DNA from 4 places in the Streptomyces sp. NPDC090994 genome. Region 2 is predicted to be linked to each of the others. Evidence: riboswitches for the same ligand, from Rfam matches in the RefSeq annotation. Region 2 holds a riboswitch; each other region holds the start of a gene.
What was found. Region 2 has a riboswitch for cyclic di-AMP ahead of ACIQR3_RS15075 (M23 family metallopeptidase). Riboswitches for the same ligand answer to the same signal wherever they lie in the genome.

Region 1 (7,020 bases), on a different contig from region 2:
CGCGGGCGCGGTGACGGCGCCGGCCGTCAGCAGCCCGGAGACCAGCAGTCCGGCGGTGCCGAACGCGGCCGTGCTCCGCTTCAGTCGTCTCATCCTCAAGTGGGCCTCCCCGTACATCCTTGCGATTGGTACGGGGATCCTCGCGGCTGTGGGTTCCCTGAGGACAGGGGCGACCCGACTTCTTTGCCAATCCGATAAACGGCACCACCCGTTCGATCGGCGGAGCGCGGTCCTCAGTCCCCGTCGAGACCGGCCAGCGCCTCGTCCAGCAGCCGGCGCAGGCGCAGCGCGTCGGGGGCCAGGGCGGTGACGAGGACCGCCGGCCCGGCCAGCGGCAGCACGGCCGCCCCCTCCCCGGCCATCCGGGCCGACGGCGGCGACTGGGCGAACTCCGGCCGTACGAGGACGGCTTGCCCGACGGCGCGATGTCCCGCCAGCACCGCGGGGCCGTCCCAGCCGCCGGGGGCGCCGGGGCCGCACGCCAGTTCCTGGTCGAGGACGCACCGCCCCGCGATCCGTACCGTCAGCCGGCTGGTGAGCCGCCCCGGTTCCTCACCGGCGCGGCCGAGCACCTGTTCCTCGCGCAGCACCAGCCGGGCGCCGGCGGCGAGGTCGGCCCGGGTGGTGACGTACAGGTCGCTGCCCCGGGCGGCGATCAACTGCTCGGGCAGCCAATGCAGTTCGCCGCCGTCGGCCACGGTGAGGCGGACGTCGTAGCGGGCCTCGTCCTTGGTCTGGCCGGGCAGCGCGATGGTGGCCGCCGCCGATCCCACGCGCAGCCGGGCGCCCGCGCCGACGTCCGCTTCGACGGTGAGGCGGTCCCCGCCGAGCGGCCCGCTCATCGCGCCGACCAGCGTCACCCGCGCCTCGGTGCCGACGGACCGGGTCCGGCGCGGCGCGAGGGGTCCCTCGCCGTCGAGCACCGGCAGCGCGGTACCGCCCCGTCCGTCGCGGCGGGCGTGGACGCGTGCCGTGGCCCGGACGCCGGCGGTTCCGCGGGCGGCGGCGGATTCCCGGACTCCGGCGGTTCCCCGGGCAGCGGCGGATTCCCGGGCGATGGCGGTCTCCCGGACTCCGGCGGTCGCCCGGGCGGCGTCCGTGCCGCTCACGCCGTCCACGCCGCGAGCCGGGAGCGGACCCATGCGGCGACGTCCGCCACACCCGTCTCCGTCCTGAGCGACTGGAGGACGACGGGCAGTTCTCCGCGCTGCGCCTTGGCGTCGGCGGCCATCCGGGCCAGGTCGGAGCCGACGTACGGGGCGAGGTCGGTCTTGTTGACGACGAGCAGGTCGGCCGTGGTCACGCCGGGGCCGCCCTTGCGCGGGATGTCGTCACCGCCGGCCACGTCGATGACGAAGATCTGCGCGTCGACCAGGCCCCGGGAGAAGGTGGCGGTCAGGTTGTCCCCGCCGGACTCGACGAGGACCAGGTCCAGGGGGCCGACCTCGTCCTCCAGGTCCTCGACGGCTTCGAGGTTGGCGGAGATGTCGTCCCGGATCGCGGTGTGCGGGCAGGCCCCGGTCTCCACGGCGGCGATCCGCTCGGGCGGCAGCACGGCCTCGCGCAGCAGGAACTCGGCGTCCTCGCGGGTGTAGATGTCGTTGGTGACGACCGCGAGGGACAGTTCGTCGCGCAGCGCCCGGCAGAGCGCGGCGACGGTGGCGGTCTTGCCGGACCCGACGGGTCCGCCGAGCCCGATCCGCAGGGCACGGCGGGTCCCGTCGGGGCGGTGCGCGTCGGCGCTGACGGCGGCGGGTCCGTGGGAGTGGGGGTGGGGGTGATCGAGGTGCATGACGGCTCCTTCTCGAACTGGGGGGACCGGGGGCGCAGCCCTCAGGGCGGCGGGCTCAGGCGGCAGACTCAGGCGGCAGACTCACGGCGGCAGGCTCAGGAAGCGAACAACCGCACCGGCCGCGCCGCGTGCGCCTCCGCCAGGATCTCCAGCAGCGGCGCGGAGGCCGCGGGCAACGCCTCCGCCCCCGCGTCGACGGCCTCGCGGGCCGCCTCGACGGCCCGGTCGGCCACCCGGTCCAGCTCCGGCGCCAGCCGCGCCAGCACCCCGGTGGCGTCGAACGGGTCCAGGCTCAGCAGCCGCACCACGGCCGTCGCCGGCCCGCTGACGCTCTCGTACGCCGCGCAGTACGCCGCGTCGTCCGGCCCGAGCCCCGCCGCGCGCGCCGCCAGCCCGAGCACGACCGGCTGGTGCGCGCCCTTGGGGAAGGCCCGGGCGAGGCCGGCGAGTTCGGTGGACGGCCAGGTGGCGCGGGCCGCCCGCATCAGCTGCCGGCCCAGCTTCCGCGCGGCGGTGCGCAGCGCGGGCGACGGCGTCCGGGCGTCCGCTGCGGCGTCGAGGGCCACCGGGTCCGCGCCGAGGGCCGCCGCCGCGGCGAGCGCGGCCGACACCAGCCCCGTCGTGTGCAGCCGGCCCCGGCAGAAGGCTTCGAGGTCCTCGGCCCCGGTGATCCGCCCGGCGCGTACGGCCGCCTCCGCGCCCCCGGAGTGCGCGTGCCCTCCGGCGGGGAAGCGGCCGTCGGCCAGGACCAGGAGAGCGGCCCTGGACATCAGAAGAGGAAGTAACGCTGGGCCATGGGCAGTTCCGCGGCCGGTTCCGCCTCGACCAGCTCGCCGTCGATGTGCACGGCGAAGCTGTCGGGGTCGATCCGTACGTCGGGCCGCGCGTCGTTCTCCCGCATGTCGGCCTTGGTGACGGCGCGGGTGGAGTCGATCGCCGCGAAGCCCTTGCCGAGGCCGAGGCGTTCGGGCAGCCCGTCGTCGATCGCCGGGCCGGCGACGAAGTTCACCGAGTTGCCGGCCGGGGCCCGTCCGATCGCCCCGTACATCGGCCGGGGCAGGACCGGCTGCGGGGTCGGGATGGAGGCGTTGGCGTCGCCCATCTGCGCGTAGGCGATCTGGCCGCCCTTGATCACGAGCAGTGGCTTGACGCCGAAGAACTCCGGTTCCCACAGCACCAGGTCGGCGAGCTTGCCGGTCTCGACGGAGCCGATCTCGCGGGCCATGCCCTGGGCGAGCGCCGGGTTGATCGTGTACTTGGCGACATAGCGACGGACGCGGTGGTTGTCCGCGCGGCCGTCGCCCGGCAGCGCGCCGCGCCGGCGCTTCATGACGTGGGCGGTCTGCCAGGTGCGCAGGATCACCTCGCCGACCCGGCCCATCGCCTGGGAGTCGGAGGAGATGATCGAGATGGCGCCCAGGTCGTGCAGGACGTCCTCGGCGCCGATGGTGGACGGCCGGATGCGGGACTCGGCGAAGGCGAGGTCCTCGGGGACGGCCGGGTTGAGGTGGTGGCAGACCATCAGCATGTCGAGGTGTTCCTCGGCCGTGTTGACGGTGTAGGGCCGGGTCGGGTTGGTGGAACTGGGCAGCACGTGCGGCTCGGAGACCACGGTCATGATGTCGGGCGCGTGGCCGCCGCCCGCACCCTCGGTGTGGTACGCGTGGATGCCGCGTCCGCCGATCGCGGCGAGCGTGTCGCCCACGAAACCGGCCTCGTTGAGGGTGTCGGTGTGGATGGCGACCTGGACGCCGGTCGCGTCGGCGACGGTGAGGGCGGCGTCGATGGCGGCGGGGGTCGCACCCCAGTCCTCGTGGATCTTCAGACCGGCGGCGCCGCCCCGGATCTGGGAGAGCATCGCCTCGTGGGAGACGGTGTTGCCCTTGCCCAGCAGGCCGATGTTGAGGGGGTGGGCCTCCATCGCCGCGAACATCCGGGCCAGGTGCCAGGGTCCCGGCGTGACGGTGGTGGCCTTCGACCCCTCGGCCGGGCCGGTGCCGCCGCCGACCAGCGTGGTGACGCCGGACGCCAGCGCCTCGTCGGCCACCTGCGGGCAGATGAAGTGCACATGGGCGTCGACGGCCCCGGCGGTGAGGATGCGCCCGTTGCCCGCGATGATCTCGGTCTCGGGGCCGATGACGAGGTCGGGGTGGACGCCGTCCATGGTGTCCGGGTTGCCGGCCTTGCCGATGCCGGTGATCCGGCCGTCGCGGATGCCGACGTCGGCCTTGACGATCCCCCAGTGGTCGATGATCACGGCCCCCGTGATGACGGTGTCGGGGGTGCCGTCGGCGCGGGTGGCGCGGGACTGGCCCATCGACTCGCGGACGACCTTGCCGCCGCCGAACACGGCCTCCTCACCGGCGCGTCCGGGGCCGCCGGAGCGGTCCTCCTCGATCTCGGCCAGCAGGTCCGTGTCGGCGAGGCGGATCCGGTCGCCGGTGGTGGGGCCGAACAGGTCGGCGTAGGCGGGGCGGGAGATCTCAGGCATCGAGGGCTCCCCCGGTCTCCCCGCGCAGTCCGGGCACGATCCGGGCGCCGGCCACGGGGACGAGCGCGACCTCGACGGGGATGCCGGGCTCGAACCGTACGGCCGTGCCGGCGGCGATATTCAGCCGCTTGCCGCGGGCCGCGGCGCGGTCGAACTCCAGTCCCGGGTTGGCCTCGGCGAAGTGGTAGTGCGAGCCGACCTGGACGGGGCGGTCGGCGGCGTTGAGGACGGTCAGCCGGGTCGTTTCGCGGCCCTCGTTGTAGACGATCGGACCGTCGGCGAAGAGGATCTCTCCGGGTATCACGGCGCGGTTCCCCTCAGACGATCGGGTCGTGGACGGTGACGAGCTTGGTGCCGTCCGGGAAGGTCGCCTCGACCTGCACGTCATGGAGCATCTCCGGGATGCCCTCCATGACGTCGTCCCGGGTGAGCAGCTTGCGACCGGAGGACATCAGCTCGGCGACGCTGCGGCCGTCCCGCGCGCCCTCCAGGATGTGCGACGTGATGAGGGCGACGGCCTCGGGATGGTTCAGCTTCAGGCCGCGCGCCCGGCGCTTCTCGGCGACGTCGGCCGCCACGTGGATCAGCAGCCGCTCTTGCTCATGCGGGGTCAGTCGCACGTCCCACCTCACAGTCCTCGCTCCGGACCGTGCCGGGTCCGGTCGCCGCGGCCACGGGGCGACGTCCCAGGTGGCCGGAGCGGCAGGCTAGTTGCACCGGGTTTCGCTCACGTTAACCCACCCAAGATCATTTCCCGTTGCCCGAAGCAACTTCTTGGACGTCCCTTTGCCCGCGCGTGAACGGACGCGGGGACGAACACGTGAACAGCGGGGACGGAGGCGGGGACGGAGGCGCCGACGGCTCGCGCGGACGCACCGACGGCTCGCGCGGACGCGGGGAGGGTCCGAGCGGACGCGCGGGCGCCGGTGCCGGTTGCCGGCGCCCGCTCCGGGTTCCGTACCGCAGGGGGCCGATCGGAGCCGGAACGGGCCGAACGGCGTACCGCCTATCGGCGTAGATTCACGTCCGTTTCCGGAACCGTACGGCTTGCGCAACGCGCCTGGCTCATCGGCGAAATGGCGACTCCGCCGCTGGTGGGGAGGTCACCGGCCCCGGCGATGGTGGCCCGGACGGCGCACCGTCCACCCGAACGGATGAGTGGTGAGTAACAACACAAAGTCCACGTTCCGTTGGGATTTTCCCACTTCGGTGCGTCAAGATCCCTGACTGACGACAAGACCCCGCCGCAGCGGCGGGGCGATCCGGGCGGACGCCGAGTCCTGCCGCCGCCCGGATGACCGGTCGACAGGAGTGGATCGGCAGGAGTGGAGGACCCGAGCACGACGGGTCGCCGGCCCGGTCACGCCATGACCGGAGCCGAGCAGCCCTTGGGGTGAAGCCGCACTCGCGCGGCCGGGCAACTTCGCCAGCCCGAATCCGACAGGTCATCCTTCACAGGCGGCTGACGAAGGGTTGCGCATGACTGCGCTCAATCGTGTCCCGTCGCTCATGGCCCGGGCCGGTACGGCCTCGGCCCTCACCATCGCCGCCGTGGGCGGCTCGATCGTGGTTCCCGGCATCGCCTCCGAGGCCGCCGCGGCGACCCATGCGACCAAGGCGCTGAAGATCGCGGCCTCCAAGAAGGGCGCCCCGTACCGGTACGGGGCCACCGGGCCGTCCCGCTTCGACTGCTCAGGGCTGACGCTGTACTCGTTCAAGAAGGCCGGCAAGAAACTGCCCCGCACGGCGGCCCAGCAGTACAACCGGACCCGCCATGTCTCCGCCTCCAGCCGCAAGGCCGGCGACCTGGTGTTCTTCCATTCCGGTCGCAGCGTCTACCACGTGGGCATCTACGCCGGGAAGGGCAAGATCTGGCACGCCCCGAAGACCGGTGACGTGGTGCGGCTGCAGAAGATCTGGACGAAGAGTGTCTGGTACGGCCGGGTGAAGTGATCCCCCCGAGGGGGCGCGCCGCCGACCCTGCCGGGGGGGCGCGCTCCCTCGGGTGCGGATGGGGCCGTACCGGGCGTACGGACCCCGGGAGGGCCGTAGGGGCCGCGCGGGCCCGTACGGGGCGGCAGGGGTGCCGTACGGGCGCGTACTGGGTGTACGGGTGCCGTACGGGCGCGTACTGGGCGTATAGGTGCATACGGGGCGCACGGGAGCTCCAGGCGTGGCGCGGGCCCGGCGGGCGGTCCGTACGGCATGACCGGCGCCCCTTCCCGGACCGGGCGCGACGGGACCCGCCGCGGTGACGCCTGCCGCGCCCGTCCCTCGCCGCCGCCGACCGCGTCACCGCCGCCGATCGCGCCGTACCGTCGTCGGGAGCGGCTCGGCCGGGGGCGTCCAGGGGAGTTCGACGGAGACGGTCTTGCCGCCCTCCCGGGTGGGGCGGACTCTCAGGCGCCCGCCGCATTCGGCGGCGAGGCAGCGGATGATGACCATGCCGCGGCCGTTGTCCTGCTGGACGGCCGCGGGCAGGCGCTTGGGGAAGCGCGGGTGGCTGTCGGTGACACCGATGCGCAGGCGCTCGTCACGGTCGAGCGCCAGGTCCACCGTGAAGGTGGGTGACTGTCCCAGGGTGTGCTGCACGACGTTGGTCGCCAGCTCCGAGACGATGAGCCGGATGGTGTCGGACACTTCCGTGCCGGCGGACAGTCCCCACTCCGCGAGCGTGCCGACGACGTAGGTCCGGGCGGCGGACACCGAGGCGGGATCGCTCGGCAGAGTGACGGAT
Region 2 (7,020 bases):
CCCGCGCGGTCCACGTCCTCAACGCCCCGTCCCCCGCCGCGACCGCCGCCCTGCCCATCGGCCGCGAGGTGGCCCGCCGCGCCCTGACGGCGCTCGGTCCGGCCTGAGTCCCGGCCGGGCCCTGACGAACGTCTGCCGGAGCGCGCCGGGCACCCGGGCCGGACCTCGGGCCGGACCTCGGGCCGACCCGCCGTCGGGCCGACCTGCGCTCGGGCGCCGACCCGCCCTCGGGCCGACCTGCCGTCGGGCCCGCCCGCCCTCGCCCCGACCCCCGGCCCCGTAATATCGATCCCACTGTGTCTGATTCGCACCCCACCCCCGCAGCTCCCCGGCACCCCCGTCGCAGGGGTGAGCCCCGTTTCCCGGACGGCCCCCGGGCCGATCCCGCCGGTGACCACTTCGAGCGGCGGATCCGCAGCTTCCAGCCCCGGCGCAGCCGGGTCACCGCCGGGCAGGCGGACGCCCTGCGGAGGCTGTGGCCGGTGTGGGGGCTGGACATCGACGGGCAGCGGGTCCTCGACCTCGCCGAACTGTTCGGCGACGACCGCCCCGTGGTCCTGGAGATCGGCTTCGGCATGGGCGAGGCCACCGCCGAGATGGCCGCCGCCGACCCGGGGACCAACGTGCTCGCCGTCGACGTGCACACCCCCGGCCAGGGCCACCTGCTGGCGCTGGCCGAGGAGAAGGGCCTGACCAACGTCCGGGTGGGCAACGGCGACGCGGTCATCCTGCTCGGCGAGATGCTCATCCCGGACTCCCTGTCCGGCCTGCGCGTCTACTTCCCCGACCCCTGGCCCAAGAAGCGGCACCACAAGCGCCGGCTGATCCAGCCGGAGTTCCTGACCCTGGCCGCCTCCCGGCTCCGACCGGGGGCCCTGCTGCACTGCGCCACGGACTGGGAGCCGTACGCCGAGCAGATGCTCGACGTCCTCACCGCGCACCCCGCCTTCGAGAACACCGCGCCCGACGGCGGTTTCGCGCCCCGTCCCGCGCACCGCCCGCTGACCCGTTTCGAGGGCCAGGGACTGGACAAGGGACATGTGGTGAACGACCTGCTCTTCCGCCGCGTACCGCACCAGGACCGACCCCCCACCGGCGCCTGAAGCCAGGGCGGCGCCCCCTCTCGTCAGGATCGATGCCGTGGCCACCAGCTCCCCGTCCCCGCCACCGCCGCCACCCCCGCGGCACTGGTGGCAGCGCCGCTGGGTGCGCTGCGGCGCCCTGACCACGCTGCTCGCGCTCTCCGGTCTGGTCATCCTGGCCCTGGTGCGCGAGCAGACCGGCACCGAGGGGTTCCTGGTCGGCCTCGGCCTCGCCGTGCTGCCGGTCCCGCTGCTGCTCGCCGCCTTCCGCTGGCTGGACCGGGTGGCGCCGGGCCCCTGGCGCAACCTGGTGTTCTGCTTCGCCTGGGGCGCCTGCGCGGCGGCGCTGACCGCCATCGTGGCCAACAGCTTCGCGACCCGCTGGATAGCGACGGCCACCGCCGATCCGGCCGGCGCGGACACCTGGGGCGCCACCGTGATAGCGCCGGTCGTGGAGGAGTCCGCGAAGGCCGCCGCCGTCCTGCTGGTCTTCCTCTTCCGCCGGCACGACGTCACCGGGCTCCTCGACGGCGTGGTCCTGGCCGGCTTCACCGCCACCGGCTTCGCGTTCACCGAGAACATCCTCTACCTGGGCAACGCGTTCGGCACCGACCAGCTCACCGGCGGCAGCGGCATCGCCTCCGTCACCGCGGCGACGTTCTTCGTCCGCGTCGTCATGTCGCCGTTCGCGCACCCGCTGTTCACGGTGCTCACCGGCCTCGGCTTCGGTCTCGCCGCCCTGCGCGGCGACCGCCGCCGGGCCCGGCACGTCCTGCTCCCGCCGGCCGGCCTGCTGCTCGCGATGGGCATGCACGCGCTGTGGAACGGCTCCTCGGCCCTCGGGGAGTACGGCTTCTTCATCGTGTACGCCACGTTCATGGTGCCGGTGTTCGGCCTGCTGACCTGGCTGGCGGTCTGGTCCCGGCAGCGCGAACTGGTCACCGTACGCGCCGAACTGCCCGCCTACGCGGCGGCCGGCTGGCTGGCCCCGGCGGAGCCGTACGCGCTCGGCTCGATGCGGGCCCGGCGCCTCGCCCGTGCCCACGCCCGCCGCCACGCCGGGAAGGAGGCGGCGCGGGCGGTGGCGGAGTACGAGGCGTACGCGACCGAGCTGGCGTTCCTGCGGTACCGGGGCCGGCGCGGCCGGGCGGGCGCCGACTTCGTCGTACGGGAGCGGGCGTTGCTGCACGAGCTGTGGCGCCGCCGGGAGACCGCACGCCCGGCGCTGGCCCACGCGGCACGGGCCACGGCCCCGCCGGTCCCGGTGGCCCCGGTGCCCTGGCCGGTGTTCGGCACGTACGGCACGTACGGGCACCCGGCGCCGGCACCACACCCGTACCAGCCGCCCCCGTACCAGCCGTACGCACCTCACCCGTACCGCCCGTGAACCGGCAGCCCTGACGTCGGGGGGTCGCCGTCAGGACCGCCGGGGATCAGGTGTCCCGGGAAGCGGGACGGCTCAGGGGTTGAGGCCCTTGCTCTGCAGCCAGGCCATCGGGTCGATGCCGGAGGTGGAGCCGTCCGGGTGGACCTCCAGGTGGAGGTGGGCGCCGGTGACGTTGCCGGTGGCGCCGACGCGGCCGATGACGTCGCCGGTGCTGACCTTCTGGCCGACGCTGACGCTGATCGAGGACTGGTGGCAGAACCACACCTCGGTGCCGTCGTCGAGGGTGAGGATCGTGCGGTAGCCGTAGGAGCCGGCCCAGCCCGCCTCGGTGATGGTCCCGGTGTGCACGGCCTTGATGAGCGTGCCGGTGGGGGCGGCGAAGTCGAGGCCGGTGTGGTAGCCGGAGGACCAGTAGGCGCCGGCCTGCCCGAAGGTGGAGGTGATGGTGTACGAGGAGGTCGGCAGCGCGTACTGCTCGGCCAGCTTGGCGAGCCGTGCGGCCTCGGCCTTCTGCGCGGCCTCCGCCGCTGCCTTCTTCTTGGCGGCGGCGGCCTTGGCCTCGGCCTTCTTCTCGGCCTCGGCGGCGGCCGCGGCGGCCTTCTTCTCGGCGGCGGCGGCAGCCTCTTCGGCGGCCTTGGTCTCGACCTGGTTCTGCTGCTGCTCGGCCTGCGCCATGATCCGGGCCCGGAGCGACTCACCGGCGGTGGCGGTGGTCTCCCCGGTGTCGTCGGAGGCGACGGCGGCGATGCTGCTGAGCGGGGTGGCCGACCCCTGGTCCGCCGTGTCCCCGGCGGAGTCGTCGTCCGAGATGATCGAGCCCACGGACGGCAGGTCGGGCATGGAGATCGACACCGGCGGCTTGCCGGTCTGCGCGCTGGCCATGCCGCCGGCGCCCACGGCCGCTATGACACCGACGCCGAGGACGGTGGAGCTGCGGGCCAGTCCGCCGCGCTGCTTGGCGACCCGGTGCTTGCCGCGCACGGGGCGGACGGTGTCGGCGGTGGGGTTCCACTCTTCGAAGGGGCCCTCGTCGGGGCGGAAGGCGCCGTAGCCGAAGGTTGCGGGGTCGTGCTGGTTGGGCACGAACGGGGCCTCGGGGGCAGGCCGGTTGGACGCCACGTGGGCGTGCTCCTTTCCTTCCGTCTCCGCCTACCGGGTTAGCTGACGGGTTCGGAGCGGGAAGGTCTCCTACGCGCGTATACAGGCCGTGTTTCCACGGTCGGATACGCCCGATTCACCCCAAGGTGGTGGTTCCCCGGTTCCCTTACGGGATTCGGCGCGTGCGCACGGAGCCGCCTTCTGTGACGGCTGGGACGACCGCGCTGCGTTATCGAACGTTAATAGAAGCGGGGCGCTGTTTCCAAGCTGTTCTCCTTGATCATTAAGCTTTCCGGCCGGGATCAAGGCCGCACGACCGGCGAAAACGGGGCGAGTTGACCCCGTCTCAGTACACCCGCACCGCGGTCGCCGCCGCCCCGCGAAACTGACCGTGCATCAATTGTTATGCGGAGGGCTCCCACGCCATCACCCTTCGTGACCACAGGCGCCGCCGGACTCGTCGGGGCCGCCCGGATCGGGCCGCCGTACGGCGAGCAGCGCCATGTCGTCCGCCATCCCGCCCCCGGAGTGCCGGCGCACGTCCTCGGCGAGCGTGTCCAGCAGCTCCCCGGGATGCCGGAAGCGCCGGCCGCTGAGCCGCGCCACCGGATCGTAGAACTCGCCCCGGGCGTCCCGGGCCTCGGTCACCCCGTCGGTGTAGAGCAGCAGCGTGGCCCCGGCGGGGAAGGCGGTCTCCTCCGCGCGGTCCGGCCACACGCCCAGTTCCCCCATGCCGAGCGGCAGCGCCGCGTCCCGGGTGTTCAGGGCGCGCAGGCTGCCGTCGGCGTGGCACAGCAGGGGTGGCGGATGCCCGCGGTTGACGACGCGGGCCACCCCGTCGCCGTGCGGGAGTTCAACGAGGACGGCGGTGGTGAACCCCTCGAAGGCGTCCAGGCCCTCGCGCCGGGTGCCCTCGCGGGCCAGTGCCCGCTCCAGCCGCTGCGCCACCGCCTCCAGCGTCGACTCCTGCTCGGCGGCCTCCCGGAACGCCCCGATCACGACGGCGACGGCGGCCACCGCGCCCATCCCCTTGCCCCGCACGTCCCCGACGATCATCCGCACCCCGCGCGGGCTGTCCTGCACCGCGTACAGGTCGCCGCCGATGAAGGCGTCCGCCTGCGCGGCCTCGTAGCAGGCGGCGATCTCGAAGCCGCCGAGCCGTTCGGCGGGCTCGGGCAGCACCGCGCGCTGGGCCGCCTCGGCGATCTCGCGGGCGGTGGCGAGCCGCTCGTCGTTGCGGCGGACCAGGGCGTTGACGAAGACGGCGAGGACCGCGACCACCGCGATGGTGACCAGCTCGGTGATGGAGTCGACCTGGTGGGCGACGCCGAGGCCGATCTGGAGGGCTATGACGACGGCGACGGTGACCGCCCCGGTGAGCACGGTGCCGCGCCGCGAATAGAGCGGGGCGGCGGTCAGGGGCGCGGCGGTGTAGAGGGGGCCGGCGGTGAAGTACCGGGGCGTGAGCAGGTCGTACGTGGCGCCGACGGCGATCAGCAGGAGGGGGAGGAGGCGTACGAGGGTCATCCGGGCGCCGCGCCGCACCCGGCGCCGTCGGCCCCGGGCGGGCGGTACGGGCACCGGGGCGTCGCCGAGGCCCGGGTCGGGCACCGGGTCGCCGGGCAGCCGGCCGCCGGCCCTGGCGTACGGTCCCTCGTCCACGTCACCAGGCCGCACCGCTCGCCTCCCGCCACCCATGTACGTAGCCGCCGCTTGCCGTCCCGCCCGTCCAGGGTTCCCGGAGCGGGGGCGGCCGGCGAGCGGTGGGGGGCCGTCCGGATGAAGGGGAGGCCGGGCCCGAACGCACCGATGGCCGGAGCCCGGACGCACCGATGGCCAGGGCCCGAACGCACCGATGGCCGGGCCCCTCGAAAGGGACCCGGCCATCGGCCTGAGTAGCGGGGACAGGATTTGAACCTGCGACCTCTGGGTTATGAGCCCAGCGAGCTACCGAGCTGCTCCACCCCGCGTCGGTGTGTCACCAGTGTAGACCATGTTCGGGGTGATCAGCACATGTGTGTCTAGCGCCCGGGATTGCGGGCGTGGGTGAGCGTCTCCCAGGAGACGAAGAGGTCGTCGGTGCCGGCCGGGCGGGTGCCGGCGGCGAGCTTGTGCGCGGCGGGGACGGGGACGTCGAGCCGGTTCTCCAGGTGGTTGAGGGCGACCTCCAGGTCGGGCCCCAGGTTCCGCTCGACCTCGCCGCCGCACAGCCAGGCCGGCGCGGTGTCCGCCCGCTGCTGGCGGGCGTGCAGCGCGAGGGCGGCCTTCAGCCGGTCCTTCACCTCGGCGTAGAGGTCGACGCCCTGGTGCCAGGCGGTCTCGGCGATGTGGGCGGTGGCGGCGATGGAGTGGCCGACGTGCGCGAAGTCGCGGCAGGTCTCCTGGGTGACGCCGTCCTTGTACGTCTTCTGCTGGTGCCAGTACGAGACGAGCCGTTCACGGGTGGCGATGCTGCTGCCCGCCGGGGTGAACGGCAGCTTGCCGTCCTTCTCCAGGTAGAAGTAGGCGGGGACGCGGTCGCGGAAGCGGCGCAGGGCGTGGTCGAAGGTCTGGTGGTCGTTCAGGAAGACGGCGGCGGAGATCGCGCCGTCGGTGGCGATCAGGTCCTGGTGGCCGTCGCGGTCGGGGGCCTTCTTCGTGAGCCGGGGCAGGTGGGCGGTGCGCAGCATGTCCTCGAACCGCCGCACCCGGTCGTCCGGCCAGCCGGCGCCCGGCGTGTGCCGGACCAGTTCGGCGGCCCGCGCCCAGGTCGACGCGGTCCACCCGGCCTGGAGCCCGGCGTTCTCCCCGGTGTGCTCCTTGAGCTTCCCGGACCAGGCGTCCATGATCTGCCGGGCCTTCTCCGCGTGGGGCCGCTTCCCGGTGACCGAGAACAGCAGGGCCTGCGTGTACGCGGCGATGGCGTCCTCGCGCTCCTCCTCGCACCCCCGGCCCGCCTTCTTCCCGGCGGGGCAGTGGACCGTCGCGAAGGGCCGCGCCCGGTGCCGGTAGGACCCGTACGTGCTGTCCCGCATGGCCAGGTACGCCGAGAGCCACGGCTGCCGCCCGGCGGTCGTGTTCTTCCGTACGGTGTCCAGCTGGGCCTGGCTGACCAGCACGCCGGGGTGGGTGAACTCCGCGTCGGCGGGCAGCGCCCGCGCCATCGCCCGGCCGGACTCCTGACCGCACCCGGCGCCGGCCACCGCGACCAGGACCGCCGCCACCAGCGCCGCCGCCGCCCGCCTGCGCACCGCTGTCCTCATGCCCACCTCCGCGTCGTCGGTCACTGGCAGCGTGCCGGTGCGGGCGGCGGGGCGCAGGGCGGGTTGGGCCGATCGGCCGTGCGGTCAGCTCAGCAGATGACGGTTGGGCTCCTTGGCGCGGGCCTCGTACTCGGGGAGTACGACGACCTGGGCGCCCTCCGCCGCGAGCACCCCGCTCCCGTCCGCCCCGGTGACGAACGTGTCCGGCTCC
Region 3 (7,020 bases), on a different contig from region 2:
GCCTCATCATGAGGGGGCTGCGCACCCTGCCGGTGTCGTTCACCGCACCTGAGTGAACGATCCGTCGCACCAGCAAAGGTGACGCGCCGTCACCACTGTGATCTCCATGTGATCTACACGGCATGAACTTGTGATGAGTGATCGTATGCCTATACGTTCACGGATCAGCGCGGCACCGAGCACCAACCGCCGTGCGGGCCCTGCTGTCTCGTGAAAGGTCTCCGCATGCTCTCCGGGAACGGCCGACACCGTCGCCCCCGCCAGGCCCCGGCCCTGGTCGTCGCTGCCGGAGTCACCGGCTCCGCCATCGCGATCCCGCTCCTCGGAGCCACCGGCGCCCACGCGGCCGACGGCGCGTCCTGGGACCGTGTCGCCGAGTGCGAGACCGGCGGCGCGTGGAGCCAGAACAGCGGCAACGGCTATTACGGCGGTCTGCAGTTGTCCCAGGAGGACTGGGAGGCGTTCGGCGGCCTCGAGTACGCCACCACCGCCGACCAGGCCAGCCGCTCGCAGCAGATCCGCGTGGCCGAGAAGGTCCTGGCGGCCCAGGGCATCGCCGCCTGGCCGACCTGCGGACTGCTCGCCGGGCTGGACGGCGGCACGTCGGGTGACGGCTCGTCGGGCGATTCGTCCGAGTCGTCGTCATCGGATGCGGAGTCGGATGGTTCGAGTGGTTCAGGTGGTTCGGATGGTTCATCCGGTTCGACCGATTCCTCCGCCTCCTCGGGATCTGCCGGTTCGAAGGACTCGACCGGTACCAGTGACACCACCGACTCGGCCGACAAGGGCGACACTTCGGACGGCTCCGACTCGGGCTCCGCCTCCGGCTCTGGTTCCGGCTCCTCGGCCTCCCCGTCGGACACTCCGTCAGCCGACACTTCGGACACCGACGACGAATCGGCTGACTCCGACACATCGTCCGAATCCGCCTCCCCCGTCGAGGAGGCGGGCGACGCGGCCACCACCAAGCGCGACACCACGGACACCTCCGGCACCAGCGGCAGCGCCGGCAACCTCGAACCGACCCCCGCCATTTCGAGCCTCACCAAGACCGGCGAGGACGACACGGCCGGCGGGACCGGCACCGGCCGGCACCGCGGCGGCAGTGCCGACGAGGAGACGGCGAAGGGCCGTTCGGGGTCGTCCTCGGGGCGGCATGCCTCGCGCGACGACGAGACGGCGCGCGGGGCGGGCGACGGGACGTACACCGTCCGCGCCGGCGACAGTCTGTGGACCATCGCCGACTCCCTTGAGCTCGCCGGGGGATGGTCCTCCCTCTACGCCGCGAACAAGGACGCCGTCGGTACCGACCCCGACCACATCCTGCCCGGTCAGAAGCTTGCTGTTGGGGTCGAACCGGTCGAAAAGTGACGGCAGTTCGCGTCACGGTTAAGGGTGAATGTCCGTATTAAACGCCGTGAGAGATAGGTCTCAGAAGCCCTGATCGTCTTTGAAAATCCACCCGGGGCCTGTCTACGGTCATGACCGCTCGCCATCGCGGGCCCCGGCCGCCGCAACGCCGAATCCTGCCAGCGGCAGTCCGGGAACAGTCGTCGCGCAAGCGCCGAAGGCAGGAGCGGGGGACCCAAGGTAAGTCGCCGCACCGGGCAGTTGAGCCGGAGCGGCTAGGGGTGGAGCCGAGTCCCGTGAGGGACCCGGCCGGGCAACTCAACCGGCCCGAACCCGACAGCTCACCTCGCAGGCGTCGGTGAGGGGATCTTCCATGCTGTTCTCCAGCAAGGGCAAGCACCGTCGTCCGTCCAAGGCCACTCGCGCCATCGCCATCGCCGGCGTGACCGGTGCCGCCGTCGCCGCCCCGCTGATGGCGGCCGGCAACGCCTCCGCCGCCACCGAGTCGGAGTGGGACACCGTCGCCCAGTGCGAGTCCGGCGGCAACTGGTCCATCAACACCGGCAACGGCTACTACGGCGGTCTGCAGTTCTCCGCGTCCACCTGGGCGGCGTACGGCGGCACGCAGTACGCCTCCACCGCCGACCAGGCCAGCAAGGACCAGCAGATCCAGGTCGCCGAGAAGGTCCTCGCGGCCCAGGGCAAGGGCGCCTGGCCGACCTGCGGCACGGGCCTGTCGGGCGCCGGCGGCTACACCGGCTCCTCGTCCTCCTCGTCCTCCTCCTCCTCCTCCGACAGCCAGAGCAGCGGCTCCAGCAGCTCCAGCGGCTCCACCGAGACCCGTGAGACGCAGGAGCAGCCGGCCTCCCGTTCCCAGGAGCGCCCGGCCGCCGAGACCGCGCAGAAGTCCGAGGAGACCGTCACCACTCCGACCGGCACGAAGGTCGAGAAGGGTGACGGCGAGTACAAGGTCGTCAAGGGCGACACCCTCAGCTCCATCGCCGAGGCGCACGACGTCGACGGCGGCTGGGCGAAGCTGTTCGAGCTGAACGACGACATCGTCGACGACGCCGACCTCATCTACCCGGGCCAGCAGCTGCACCTCGGCTGACGGCTCACAGGCTCCCCGCCCCGGCGCGTTCTCCCCCGTACGCGCCGGGGCGGGGGCATGTCCGGAACATGACGGCCGAAACGCCCCCCTGCTTTGTTCCGTTCAGAAACAATTTACTCTCGGTTCCGCACAACGGGTGGGTGACCGGCTGGCCGATCTCCCGGAGCCGGTTAGGCTCGGACCCGCAGAGCCGCTGCGTGCCGCGCACCCGCGTCACACAGAAGCGTCACATTGAAGAAGGAGATGCTCGTGCCGTCCATCGACGTCGTCGTAGCCCGGGAAATCCTGGACTCCCGAGGCAACCCCACGGTCGAGGTCGAGGTCGGCCTCGACGACGGCAGCACGGGTCGTGCCGCCGTTCCGTCCGGTGCCTCCACCGGTGCCTTCGAGGCCATCGAGCTGCGTGACGGTGACTCGAACCGCTACCTGGGCAAGGGCGTGGAGAAGGCCGTCCTCGCCGTCATCGAGCAGATCGGCCCGGAGCTGGTCGGCTACGACGCCACCGAGCAGCGCCTGATCGACCAGGCCATGTTCGACCTGGACGCCACCGACAACAAGGGCTCGCTCGGCGCCAACGCCATCCTCGGCGTCTCCCTGGCCGTCGCGCACGCCGCCTCCGAGGCGTCCGACCTCCCCCTCTTCCGCTACCTGGGCGGCCCGAACGCGCACCTGCTGCCCGTTCCGATGATGAACATCCTGAACGGCGGCTCGCACGCCGACTCCAACGTGGACATCCAGGAGTTCATGATCGCCCCGATCGGCGCGGAGTCCTTCTCCGAGGCCCTGCGCTGGGGCGCCGAGGTCTACCACACGCTGAAGAAGGTCCTGAAGAACAAGGGCCTGTCCACCGGCCTCGGCGACGAGGGCGGCTTCGCCCCGAACCTGGACTCCAACCGCGCCGCCCTCGACCTCATCCTGGAGGCGATCAAGGAGGCCGGCTACACCCCCGGCGAGCAGATCGCCCTGGCCCTGGACGTCGCCGCCTCCGAGTTCTACAAGGACGGCGTCTACTCCTTCGAGGGCAAGGAGCGCACCGCCGCCGAGATGACGGAGTACTACGCGGAGCTGGTCGACGCCTACCCGCTGGTCTCCATCGAGGACCCGCTGTTCGAGGACGACTGGGAGGGCTGGAAGACCATCACCGACAAGCTCGGTGACAAGGTCCAGCTCGTCGGTGACGACCTGTTCGTCACCAACCCGGAGCGCCTGGCCCGCGGCATCGAGGAGGGCGCCGCCAACGCGCTGCTCGTCAAGGTCAACCAGATCGGCTCGCTGACCGAGACGCTGGACGCCGTCGAGCTGGCCCAGCGCAACGGCTTCAAGTGCATGATGTCCCACCGCTCCGGCGAGACCGAGGACGTCACCATCGCCGACCTCGCCGTCGCCACCAACTGCGGCCAGATCAAGACCGGCGCCCCGGCCCGCTCCGAGCGCGTCGCCAAGTACAACCAGCTGCTGCGCATCGAGGAGATCCTCGACGACGCCGCGGTGTACGCCGGCCGCAGCGCCTTCCCGCGCTTCAAGGGCTGACCAGCCCGGCAGAAGGCAGCGTCGTACGTACGTCCCCGTACCCGGTCCCGTACCGTGTGCGGGGACGTACGCGTGTGCACGGGAGGCGGGAAACGAGATGGCCGTGAGGGACCGGGACCGTTTCTCCACCGCGACCAGGATCAGGGCGCTCGGCGAGCAGACCGCCGCCCGGGTCTACCGCTCGCAGACCAAGCGCCAGGCCCGCCGCTCCCGGCTGACCGGCCGGGCGGCCCTGCTGGTGATGGTGATCTGCTCCCTGGTCGTGGTGCTCGCCTACCCGATACGGCAGTACGTCGCCCAGCGCGCCGAGATCGCCGAGCTCCAGCGGGAGAAGGAGCAGGCGCGGCAGCGGGTCGAGGACCTGCGCGACCTCAAGGCACGCTGGCAGGACGACGCCTACGCCGAGCAGCAGATCCGGCAGCGGCTGCACTACGTGATGCCGGGGGAGACGGGCTACATCGTCGTCGACCCGGGCGCCGCCGAGCAGTCGCGGGCCGGTCTCGGGGCCGCCGGCCGGCCCTGGTACCGCACGCTCTGGGACGGCGTCGACAAGGCCGACGCCGCCACCAGCCACCAGTAGGACTTACAGGAAGACCGACAGAAGCCAGCCATGCACACGCCCCCGCCGCCCACCCCGCGCACCGAGCCCACCGACGCGGACGTCGACGCGTTCCGCCAGCAACTGGGCCGTCCGCCGCGCGGACTGCGCGCGATCGCGCACCGGTGCCCCTGCGGGCAGCCGGACGTCGTGGAGACCGCCCCCCGGCTGCCGGACGGGACGCCGTTCCCGACGCTGTACTACCTGACGTGCCCCAGGGCGGCCTCCGCGATCGGCACCCTGGAGGCCGACGGGGTGATGAAGGAGATGACCGAGCGGCTCGCCACCGACCCGGAGCTGGCCGCCGCGTACCGCGCCGCGCACGAGGACTACATCCGGCGCCGCGACGAGATCGAGGAGCTGACCGGCTTCCCGAGCGCGGGCGGCATGCCCGACCGGGTCAAGTGCCTGCATGTGCTGGTCGCCCACTCGCTGGCCGCCGGGCCCGGCGTGAACCCGCTGGGCGACGAGGCGATCGGGATGCTGCCCGAGTGGTGGCGCAAGGGCCCGTGCGTGACCACCGCCTGCGGGGAGGACGAGAAGTGACCCGTGTCGCCGCCGTGGACTGCGGTACCAACTCCATCCGGCTGCTGGTCGCCGACGCGGACCCGGCCACGGGCGAGCTGACCGAACTGGACCGCCGGATGACGATCGTCCGCCTCGGCCAGGGCGTCGACCGCACCGGACGGCTCGCCCCCGAGGCGCTGGAGCGGACCTTCGCCGCCTGCCGCGAGTACGCGCAGATCATCGAGCGGCACGGCGCCGAGCGGGTCCGCTTCGTGGCGACCTCCGCCTCCCGCGACGCCGAGAACCGCGACGACTTCGTGCGCGGGGTGCTGGACATCCTCGGCGTCGAACCCGAGGTGATCACCGGCGACCAGGAGGCCGAGTTCTCCTTCACCGGCGCCACCAGGGAGCTGACCGGCCGCGCCGACCTGCACCGCCCCTTCCTGGTCGTGGACATCGGCGGCGGCTCCACGGAGTTCGTCGTCGGCGACGACCACGTCCGCGCCGCCCGCTCCGTCGACGTCGGCTGCGTCCGGATGACCGAACGGCACCTGGTGCGCGACGGCGCGGTGACCGACCCGCCCGCCGAGGAGCAGATCGCGGCGATGCGGGCCGACATCGAGGCGGCCCTGGACCTGGCGGAGCAGACGGTTCCGCTGGGCGAGGCGCGCACGCTGGTCGGTCTGGCCGGCTCGGTGACGACGATCTCCGCGATCGCGCAGGACCTTCCGGAGTACGACTCCACGGCCATCCACCACTCCCGCGTCACCCGCGCCCAGGTCGACGAGATCACCGCCCGCCTCCTCCACTCCACCCACGCCGAACGCGCCGCGATCCCCTCCATGCACCCGGGCCGCGTCGACGTGATCGGCGCGGGGGCTCTCGTCCTGCGGACGATCATGGAACGGACGGGTGCGGCGGAGGTCGTGGTCAGCGAGCACGACATCCTGGACGGGATCGCCTGGAGTTGCGCCTCCGAGGCGCGCTGAGGAGCGATCCTCGACGGGATCGCCTGGTCGGTGGCGTAGCCGCGGCGGTCGGTGGATCACGCGGGCGGCGGCCCCGTCTCCGACACGGTGACCGCGATCAGCGCCAGGTCGTCCGGCAGGACGCCGCCGGCGTGCCGGTGGACGAGGTGGGTCTGGTGGTCGGCCGTGATCGGCGGGCCCTCGCGCCAGGTGTCGCGCAGGCCCGCCTCGGGGGAGTAGAAGGCGCCCTGCGCGTCGCGGGCCTCCAGCAGGCCGTCCGTGCAGAGCAGGAGCAGGTCGCCGGGGGCGAAGGGGCGGCTCTCGTGGTCCCACGGACCGGGGTCCAGGTCGCCGAGGCCGAGGGGGAGACCCGGGTCGGCCGGCTCCCAGCGCTCCACCCCCGCCCGGGTGGCGAGGAACGCGGGGCAGTGGCCGCGGCTCAGCAGCCGCACCTCGCCGCCGTGCGGGGGCAGTTCGGCGACGGCGGCGGTGACGAACTCCTCGCCCGGACCCGACGGCGAGGTGTCGGCCTGGACGGCGGCCGTCTCCCGGATGTGCCGGGTCACCGCCGCGTCGAGGTGGCGGGCGAGCAGCGTCAGCGTCGGCGTGTGGTGCGCGGCCTCCCGGAAGCACCCCACCAGCGCCGCCACGGCGGGGAGCGCGGCGGGCCCCTTGCCGCGTACGTCGCCGATGAGCAGCCGGACCCCGTACGGCGTCCGCTCGACGGCGTAGAGGTCGCCGCCGACGGCCGCCGCGTGCGAGGCCGCCTCGTAGCGCACCGCGATCCAGGTGCTGCCGAGCCAGGCGCGCACCGGCGGCAGTACGGCCCGCTGGGCGTACTCCGCGGCCCGCGAGGTGTCCCGCAGCCGCCGGTCCAGGAAGAGCCGCAGCCGGCACAGCGGGACGGTCGCCCAGACCAGGACCAGCAGGGCGAAGAAGTCGACCACGGCGTGGTG
Region 4 (7,020 bases), on a different contig from region 2:
GGGTACAGTCGCCGCACTGCTCTGGCAGCCCCTGTTGTCGAGGCGAAAGAGAAGTTGGTGAACGACCGTCACCCGTCGGGGACCCCCACCGCCCCGGCCGCGGCTTCCGAAGCCGCCTCGGCGCACTACGCGTCGTACGGCATCCAGGAAGCCCAGTACGGCGACCTCACCACGTACAACGGCTACGACACCACTGGTTTTGCCGCGGACCCGCTCTTCGGCGATCTCCCGGATCAGAACACCGGGGCATACGAGACCGCTCCCTACGCCGCGGCCACGACCGCCGCGGCTGCCGCCACGGCCACGTACGACACGACCGGCGCGTACACCGCGTACGACACGACCGGCACGTACGACACCACCCAGTGGACCGGCAGCCACCAGACCCTGGACACCGGCGGGCATCAGACGCTGGACACCGGTAGCCACCACACGCTGGACACCGGCGGGCACCCCCTCCTGGACACCGGCGGCCACCAGACCCTGAACTACGACGCGTACGCCGCTCAGCACCACGCCGCGTACGACACCGGGGCCTTCGACACCGCCACTTGGGCGGACGGCTGTCAGCCCCTGCCCACCGTGCCGCCGCAGCCGGGGGCTCCGGACACCAGCGGCCAGTGGGACAGCACCGCCTGGCTCCAGACCGACCAGCTCGCCCAGATCGACCAGATCGACCAGATCGACCAGTCCGGCGCCCCGGCCTCCGCTCCGGCCCCGGTGGACCCCGCCGACCAGACCCAGCAGTGGGACTGGGGCACGCAGACCTTCGACACCGGCGCGTACGACGCCACCCAGTGGAACACCGACGGCACGCCGACGCACGACGGAACCGCGCAGGACACACCGCAGAACCACCCCCAGAACCACCCCCAGAGCGACCCGCACGACGCCGGTCCGGACCACGGCCTCGCCGCCACCGGCGAACTCCCCACCGTCGCACCGCTGCTGGAGGAGGAGGAAGAGAACACCCCGGCCGCTGACGCGTCGCAGGCGCCCGGCACCCGCGCCGCCGCCCGCGCGGCTTCCCGGAGCGGATCCCGTTCGCGCCGCCGCCAGCCCGCCAAGCGTTCCGCGCTGCTGACCATCGCCGTGCCCTCGGCCTGTGTGATGGGCGTGGCCGGTATCGCCGCCGCCTCCGTCGACGGCCTGAACGGCGACGGTGACAAGGAGAACACGGCCTCGGCGTCGGACACCCGGACCCAGGCGGTGAAACCGTCCGCCGCCAACAACAAGCTCGACACCCAGCTCGCCAGTCTCTCCGCAGGCGCCGACGACTTCGCCGACCGGGCCAGCCGTACCCAGGAGCGCATCGACCTCAAGGCCGAGCAGGCGGCGGAGAAGAAGCGCGCGGCGCAGGAGGCGGCGCGCAAGGAGCGGCTGCGCCCCAAGTTCGCGCTCCCCGTGGCCCAGCACGGGCTCAGCGCCTACTACGGCCAGTCCGGCATCAACTGGATGTCCGTCCACTCCGGCATCGACTTCCCCGTCTCGTACGGCACGACGGTCATGGCCGCGACCGACGGCACGGTCCGCACCCAGTACAACAGCGCGTACGGGAACATGATGATCGTGACGGCGAAGGACGGCACGGAGACGTGGTACTGCCACCTCTCCAGCTACCAGGTCGCCTCCGGTACGACCGTCAAGGCCGGGGACGCGATCGCGTACTCCGGCAACTCGGGCAACTCGACCGGCCCGCACCTGCACTTCGAGGTGCGCCCCTCCGGCGGCTCGGCGATCGACCCGCTGGCGTGGCTGCGCAGCCACGACCTCGACCCGACGTGAGCCGCCCGGACCCCCGGACGCGGAACGCCTGAACCACCCGGCGCAGAACGCCCGGGCCCGGGCCCCCGAAGGGGCCGCGGGCTGCAGGTTCCGTCAGAGCTTCTCCACCGGCGCGTACCGCAGCAGCAGCCGCTTCGGCTTGGTGTCACCGAAGTCGATCGTCGCCTCGGCGTTGCCTCCCGTGCCCTTCACCGCGACCACCGTCCCGAGTCCGAACTGGTCGTGCGTGACCCGGTCCCCGACCGCCAGCGACACCGCCGGCTGCTCACCGGCCCGGCGCGTGGCGAACCCGGACCCGCCGGACGCCGACGACCGCGACCGGGACCGGGACTGGGAGGACGACAGCGAGGCCGCCACCCCGGACACCGGCCCGGCGGACGAGGCGGCGGCACTCGCGCCCGTCCGCTTCCACGCCAGGTGGGCGGCCGGGATCTCCTCCAGGAACCGTGAGGGCGGGTTGTACGACGGCTGCCCCCAGGCGCTGCGCAGCGTCGACCGGGTCAGGTACAGCCGCTCCCGCGCACGCGTGATGCCGACGTACGCCAGCCGCCGTTCCTCCTCCAGCTCCTTGGTCTGGCCGAGGGCGCGCATGTGCGGGAAGACGCCGTCCTCCATGCCGGTCAGGAAGACGACCGGGAACTCCAGGCCCTTGGCGGTGTGCAGCGTCATCAGCGTGACGACACCGTCGCCGTCCTCCTCGTCGGGGATCTGGTCGGAGTCGGCGACCAGCGCGACCCGCTCCAGGAAGTCGGCGAGGGTTCCGGTCCCGGCCTGCTCCCCCTCCGCCTCCGCGCGCTCCTGCTCGAACTCCAGGGCGACGGCGGCGAGTTCCTGGAGGTTCTCGATCCGGGTCTCGTCCTGCGGGTCGGTGGAGGCCTGCAACTCGGCGAGGTAGCCGGTGCGTTCCAGTATCGCCTCCAGTACGGTGGCCGGTCCGGCGCCGGACTCGGCGATCGTGCGGAGGTCCTCCATCAGCGTGTTGAAGCGTTTGACGGCGTTCGTGGAGCGCGCGGCCATGCCGTACGCCTCGTCGACGCGCCGGAGCGCCTGCGGGAAGCTGATCTTCTCGCGCTGGGCGAGGGCGTCGATCATCGCCTCGGCGCGGTCGCCGATGCCCCGCTTCGGGACGTTGAGGATGCGCCGCAGCGGCACCGAGTCCTCGGGGTTGGCGAGGACCCGCAGGTAGGCCAGGACGTCCCGGACCTCCTTGCGCTCGTAGAAGCGGACGCCGCCGACGACCTTGTAGGGCAGGCCGGTGCGGATGAAGACCTCTTCGAAGACACGGGACTGGGCGTTGGTGCGGTAGAAGACGGCGACGTCGCCGGCCTTGGCCTCGCCCGCGTCCGTGAGCCGGTCGATCTCGTCGGCGACGAACTGCGCCTCGTCGTGCTCGGTGTCGGCGACGTACCCGGTGATCCGCTCGCCCGCGCCCGCGTTGGTCCACAGGTTCTTCGGCCGGCGCGACTCGTTGCGCTCGATGACCGCGTTGGCGGCGGACAGGATGGTCTGCGTGGAGCGGTAGTTCTGCTCCAGGAGGATGGTGGTCGCGTCCGGGTAGTCCTCCTCGAACTGGAGGATGTTGCGGATGGTCGCGCCGCGGAAGGCGTAGATCGACTGGTCGGCGTCGCCCACGACGCACAGTTCGGCGGGCGGCACCTCGGCCTCGGGCGGCACGTCCACCGGGTGCTCGGCGCCGGTGCCGACCAGCTCGCGCACCAGGGCGTACTGGGCGTGGTTGGTGTCCTGGTACTCGTCCACCAGGACGTGCCGGAAGCGGCGGCGGTAGTGCTCGGCGACGTCCGGGAAGGCGCGCAGCAGGTTGACCGTCGTCATGATCAGGTCGTCGAAGTCGAGGGCGTTGGCCTCGCGCAGCCGCGTCTGGTACATCGCGTACGCCTGGGCGAGGGTCTTCTCGAAACCGTCGGCGGCCTGGGCGGCGAAGTCCTCCTCGTCGATCAGCTCGTTCTTCAGGTTCGAGATCTTGGCGCTGAAGGACTTCGGCGGGAAGCGCTTGGGGTCGAGGTCCAGGTCACGGCAGACCAGCGCCATCAGCCGCTTGGAGTCGGCGGCGTCGTAGATCGAGAACGACGACGTGAAACCGAGCTTCTTCGACTCCCTCCGCAGGATGCGTACGCACGCACTGTGGAAGGTCATCACCCACATGGCGTTCGCGCGCGGGCCGACGAGCTGCTCGACGCGCTCCTTCATCTCACCGGCGGCCTTGTTGGTGAACGTGATCGCGAGGATCTGGCCGGGGTGGACGCCGCGCGCGCCGAGCAGGTGGGCGATGCGGTGGGTGAGTACGCGGGTCTTGCCGGAGCCTGCGCCGGCGACGATGAGCAGCGGGGAACCGGCGTGGACGACCGCGGCGCGCTGGTTCTCGTTCAGTCCGTCCAGGAGCGCGGCGGGGTCCAGTACCGGGCGTGGGGCGCCGTCCCGGTAGTAGTGGTCCCGGTCCGGCGGCACGTCGAACTTCCCGGCGAACAGATCGTCCGGGATCGGCTCCGGTACGTGCTCGTCCTCGGGCGGTGGCGGAGGTTCCTCCTCGTGGCCGCGGGGGGCCTGGAGGCTCGCCAGGAAGCTGTCGTCAAAGAGGCTGCTCATCGCTCTACGAGTCTAGGGCGCCCCACCGACAACCGGACGCCCCCTCGAAAACCCGGCCGGACCCGGACCGCTGGACACGCTCCCGCCACCGCACATCACCCACCGTGAGGGCCGCCCCCTAGGTCACGAAAATGTATCGGGCATATCACCCTTCAACCTTCACAGGGGCCACACGAGTTGGCTACGGTGCGGGCGGGCCGCACGACCCCCACCGGCGAACGTCGCCGGGCCGCGCGGCCTCCGCCGAATCCGGCGTGCCCGCGCGGGCGCCCGGAACCGGGGACCCACCGTGACATGGGGTGAATCGGTTCACAGCCCTCCCCGGGGCGCGAACCGTAGGGCAGCCTTCCGTCCCACCGCCCGAACCCGACAGCTAACCCGGTAGGCGGAGCACGGAAGGAGTCGCCTCCCTTGGCGTCGCACCGCAAGTCGCGTCCCGCCGGAACGCGCGTGGCAGGCATACGCACCCCCGTCCTGGCCACGGCCGCCCTCACCTCCGTCGCCCTGCTCTCCCAGACGGCCACCGCCGCTCCCGCCGACGACCGGCCGAGCCTGGAAGAGGTCCAGAAGAAGGTCGACGACCTCTACCGCCAGGCCGGCTCGGCCACCGAGAAGTACAACGCGGCCAAGGAGAAGACCGCGATCCAGCGCGAGCAGGTCGACAGCCTCCTGGACGACGTCGCCCAGCGCACCCAGGAGCTGAACGACGCGCGCGAGGAGCTGGGCTCCTTCGCCGCCGCCCAGTACCGCACCGGCGCGGCCGTCTCCGACACCGCGACCCTTCTGCTCGCGGACTCCCCGCAGGACTACTTCGACCAGAACCAGCTGATGGACCGGCTCACCGGCCGCCAGAAGCAGCTGGTCGACGACTACGTCACCCAGCAGGCCGAGACGATGGAGAAGCGCCAGGAGGCCACCGAGAGCCTCCAGACGCTCACCACGTCGCAGAAGGACCTGAAGACGGCCAAGGCCACCGTCCAGACGAAGCTCGCCTCCGCGCGTGAACTGCTGGCCGACCTGACCGCCCAGGAGAAGGCGCGGCTCGCCGCGATCGAGAAGAAGAAGCAGGCGGAGGCGGCCCGCAAGGCCAAGGAGCTGGCCCGGCAGCAGGCCGAGGAACGGCAGCGCCAGGAGGACGCCGCCGCTGCTGCCGCTGCCTCCGAGCAGGCGAGCGGCTCCACGGGCACGGAATCATCGGGCCCGACCGACTCCTCGTACGCCACCAAGGCCGACAAGGCCCTGGCCTTCGCCCGCGCCCAGATCGGCAAACCGTACGTCTGGGGCGCCACCGGCCCCGACTCCTACGACTGCTCCGGCCTCACCCAGGCCGCCTGGAAGGCTGCGGGCGTCGACCTGCCCCGCGTCACCTACGACCAGGTCAACGCCGGCACCACGGTGTCGATCTCCGCGGCGCAACCCGGTGACCTGGTCTTCTTCTACGACGACATCAGCCACGTCGGCATCTACATCGGCAACGGCATGATGATCCACGCGCCGAAGCCGGGCGCGTACGTCCGCGAGGAGTCCGTCTACTACGACGGTGAGTCGTCGATCTACAGCGTGGTGCGCCCGGCCTGAGCGGTTCCGCTCTTCCGGCACCGGCCCCGGCCTGGTGCGCCGGTCGCGTCCGCGCGGCCGGCGCTCAGGTCCACAGCACCGCGATGAAGACGTTCACCATGGTCAGCACGCCGACCAGCCCGAACAGCCCCTTCTCCACCTTCTCCTCGTCCCGTTTCACATAGACCAGGCCGAGGATCACGACCAGCACGGCCAGCTTCACGCCGATCTTGATGTTGTTGACGGACTGGTCGTCGGCCTGGTTCAGCCCGACCAGGATCACCCCCGTGACCAGCATGGTCAGCGCACCGTGCAGCATCGCCGGGCCGAATCGGGCGGTGCCTTCGCCCATCGCCTTCATCTGGGTGAGGAAGCCGCCGAGCAGCGCCGCGATGCCGATGATGTGCAGGCCGACGAAGAGGTGGATGAGTACGTCCATGAGTCCGGAGCCTAATGAAGGGCGCGGAACCGGCCGGCCACCCGTCCCCCCGGTACCGCGGTTCCCCACGGGGCTACACTCCGCCCGGCCGCGAGGCCGTCCGGCGGTGGCCGCGTCAGACGAGGCGCCGCGCGGTGGCCCACCGCGTCAGCTCGTGCCGGTTGGACAGCTGGAGTTTGCGCAGGACCGCCGAGACGTGGGACTCGACCGTCTTGACGGAGATGAACAGTTGCTTGGCGATCTCCTTGTACGCGTAGCCTCGGGCGATGAGGCGCAGCACCTCGCGCTCCCGCTGGGTGAGGCGGTCGAGGTCCTCGTCGACCGGCGGGGCGTCGGTGGAGGCGAAGGCGTCGAGGACGAAGCCGGCCAGGCGGGGCGAGAAGACGGCGTCGCCCTCCTGGACCCGGAAGACGGAGTCGACGAGGTCGGAGCCGGTGATCGTCTTGGTCACATAGCCACGGGCGCCGCCGCGGATCACACCGATCACGTCCTCCGCCGCGTCCGAGACGGACAGGGCGAGGAAGCGGACGGGCCGCTCGGCGTCGGCCATCAACGGGGCGCAGCGACGCAGCACTTCGACGCCACCGCCGCCGGGGAGGTGGACGTCGAGCAGGACCACCTCGGGCCGGGTCGCG

Region 1: it holds a riboswitch for cyclic di-AMP, as region 2 does, so the genes downstream of both, ACIQR3_RS29570 (C40 family peptidase) here and ACIQR3_RS15075 (M23 family metallopeptidase) in region 2, are expected to answer to the same signal.
Region 3: it holds a riboswitch for cyclic di-AMP, as region 2 does, so the genes downstream of both, ACIQR3_RS10560 (transglycosylase family protein) here and ACIQR3_RS15075 (M23 family metallopeptidase) in region 2, are expected to answer to the same signal.
Region 4: it holds a riboswitch for cyclic di-AMP, as region 2 does, so the genes downstream of both, ACIQR3_RS02780 (NlpC/P60 family protein) here and ACIQR3_RS15075 (M23 family metallopeptidase) in region 2, are expected to answer to the same signal.

The regions. Positions count from the first base shown of each region.
Region 1 covers NZ_JBIVWS010000019.1:45,788-52,807, forward strand. The annotation lists gene ACIQR3_RS29535 (alpha/beta hydrolase) at 1-93, opposite strand, end outside; gene ACIQR3_RS29540 (urease accessory protein UreD) at 234-1,118, opposite strand; gene ureG (urease accessory protein UreG) at 1,106-1,792, opposite strand; gene ACIQR3_RS29550 (urease accessory protein UreF) at 1,888-2,562, opposite strand; gene ACIQR3_RS29555 (urease subunit alpha) at 2,562-4,283, opposite strand; gene ACIQR3_RS29560 (urease subunit beta) at 4,276-4,587, opposite strand; gene ACIQR3_RS29565 (urease subunit gamma) at 4,601-4,903, opposite strand; cyclic di-AMP (ydaO/yuaA leader) riboswitch at 5,627-5,759, shown strand; gene ACIQR3_RS29570 (C40 family peptidase) at 5,763-6,236, shown strand; gene ACIQR3_RS29575 (ATP-binding protein) at 6,576-7,020, opposite strand, start outside.
Region 2 covers NZ_JBIVWS010000006.1:13,388-20,407, forward strand. The annotation lists gene lhgO (L-2-hydroxyglutarate oxidase) at 1-107, shown strand, start outside; gene trmB (tRNA (guanosine(46)-N7)-methyltransferase TrmB) at 297-1,103, shown strand; gene ACIQR3_RS15070 (PrsW family intramembrane metalloprotease) at 1,141-2,469, shown strand; gene ACIQR3_RS15075 (M23 family metallopeptidase) at 2,542-3,588, opposite strand; cyclic di-AMP (ydaO/yuaA leader) riboswitch at 3,601-3,758, opposite strand; gene ACIQR3_RS15080 (PP2C family protein-serine/threonine phosphatase) at 3,994-5,265, opposite strand; tRNA gene ACIQR3_RS15085 (tRNA-Met) at 5,464-5,537, opposite strand; gene ACIQR3_RS15090 (alginate lyase family protein) at 5,589-6,809, opposite strand; gene ACIQR3_RS15095 (dihydrofolate reductase family protein) at 6,894-7,020, opposite strand, start outside.
Region 3 covers NZ_JBIVWS010000004.1:82,343-89,362, reverse strand. The annotation lists gene ACIQR3_RS10570 (cytochrome P450) at 1-56, shown strand, start outside; gene ACIQR3_RS10565 (transglycosylase family protein) at 226-1,371, shown strand; cyclic di-AMP (ydaO/yuaA leader) riboswitch at 1,553-1,720, shown strand; gene ACIQR3_RS10560 (transglycosylase family protein) at 1,724-2,461, shown strand; gene eno (phosphopyruvate hydratase) at 2,711-3,991, shown strand; gene ACIQR3_RS10550 (septum formation initiator family protein) at 4,089-4,571, shown strand; gene ACIQR3_RS10545 (DUF501 domain-containing protein) at 4,602-5,135, shown strand; gene ACIQR3_RS10540 (exopolyphosphatase) at 5,132-6,085, shown strand; gene ACIQR3_RS10535 (PP2C family protein-serine/threonine phosphatase) at 6,142-7,020, opposite strand, start outside.
Region 4 covers NZ_JBIVWS010000001.1:596,830-603,849, forward strand. The annotation lists gene ACIQR3_RS02770 (M23 family metallopeptidase) at 58-1,785, shown strand; gene pcrA (DNA helicase PcrA) at 1,879-4,389, opposite strand; cyclic di-AMP (ydaO/yuaA leader) riboswitch at 4,621-4,792, shown strand; gene ACIQR3_RS02780 (NlpC/P60 family protein) at 4,801-5,967, shown strand; gene ACIQR3_RS02785 (hypothetical protein) at 6,032-6,385, opposite strand; gene ACIQR3_RS02790 (LuxR C-terminal-related transcriptional regulator) at 6,501-7,020, opposite strand, start outside.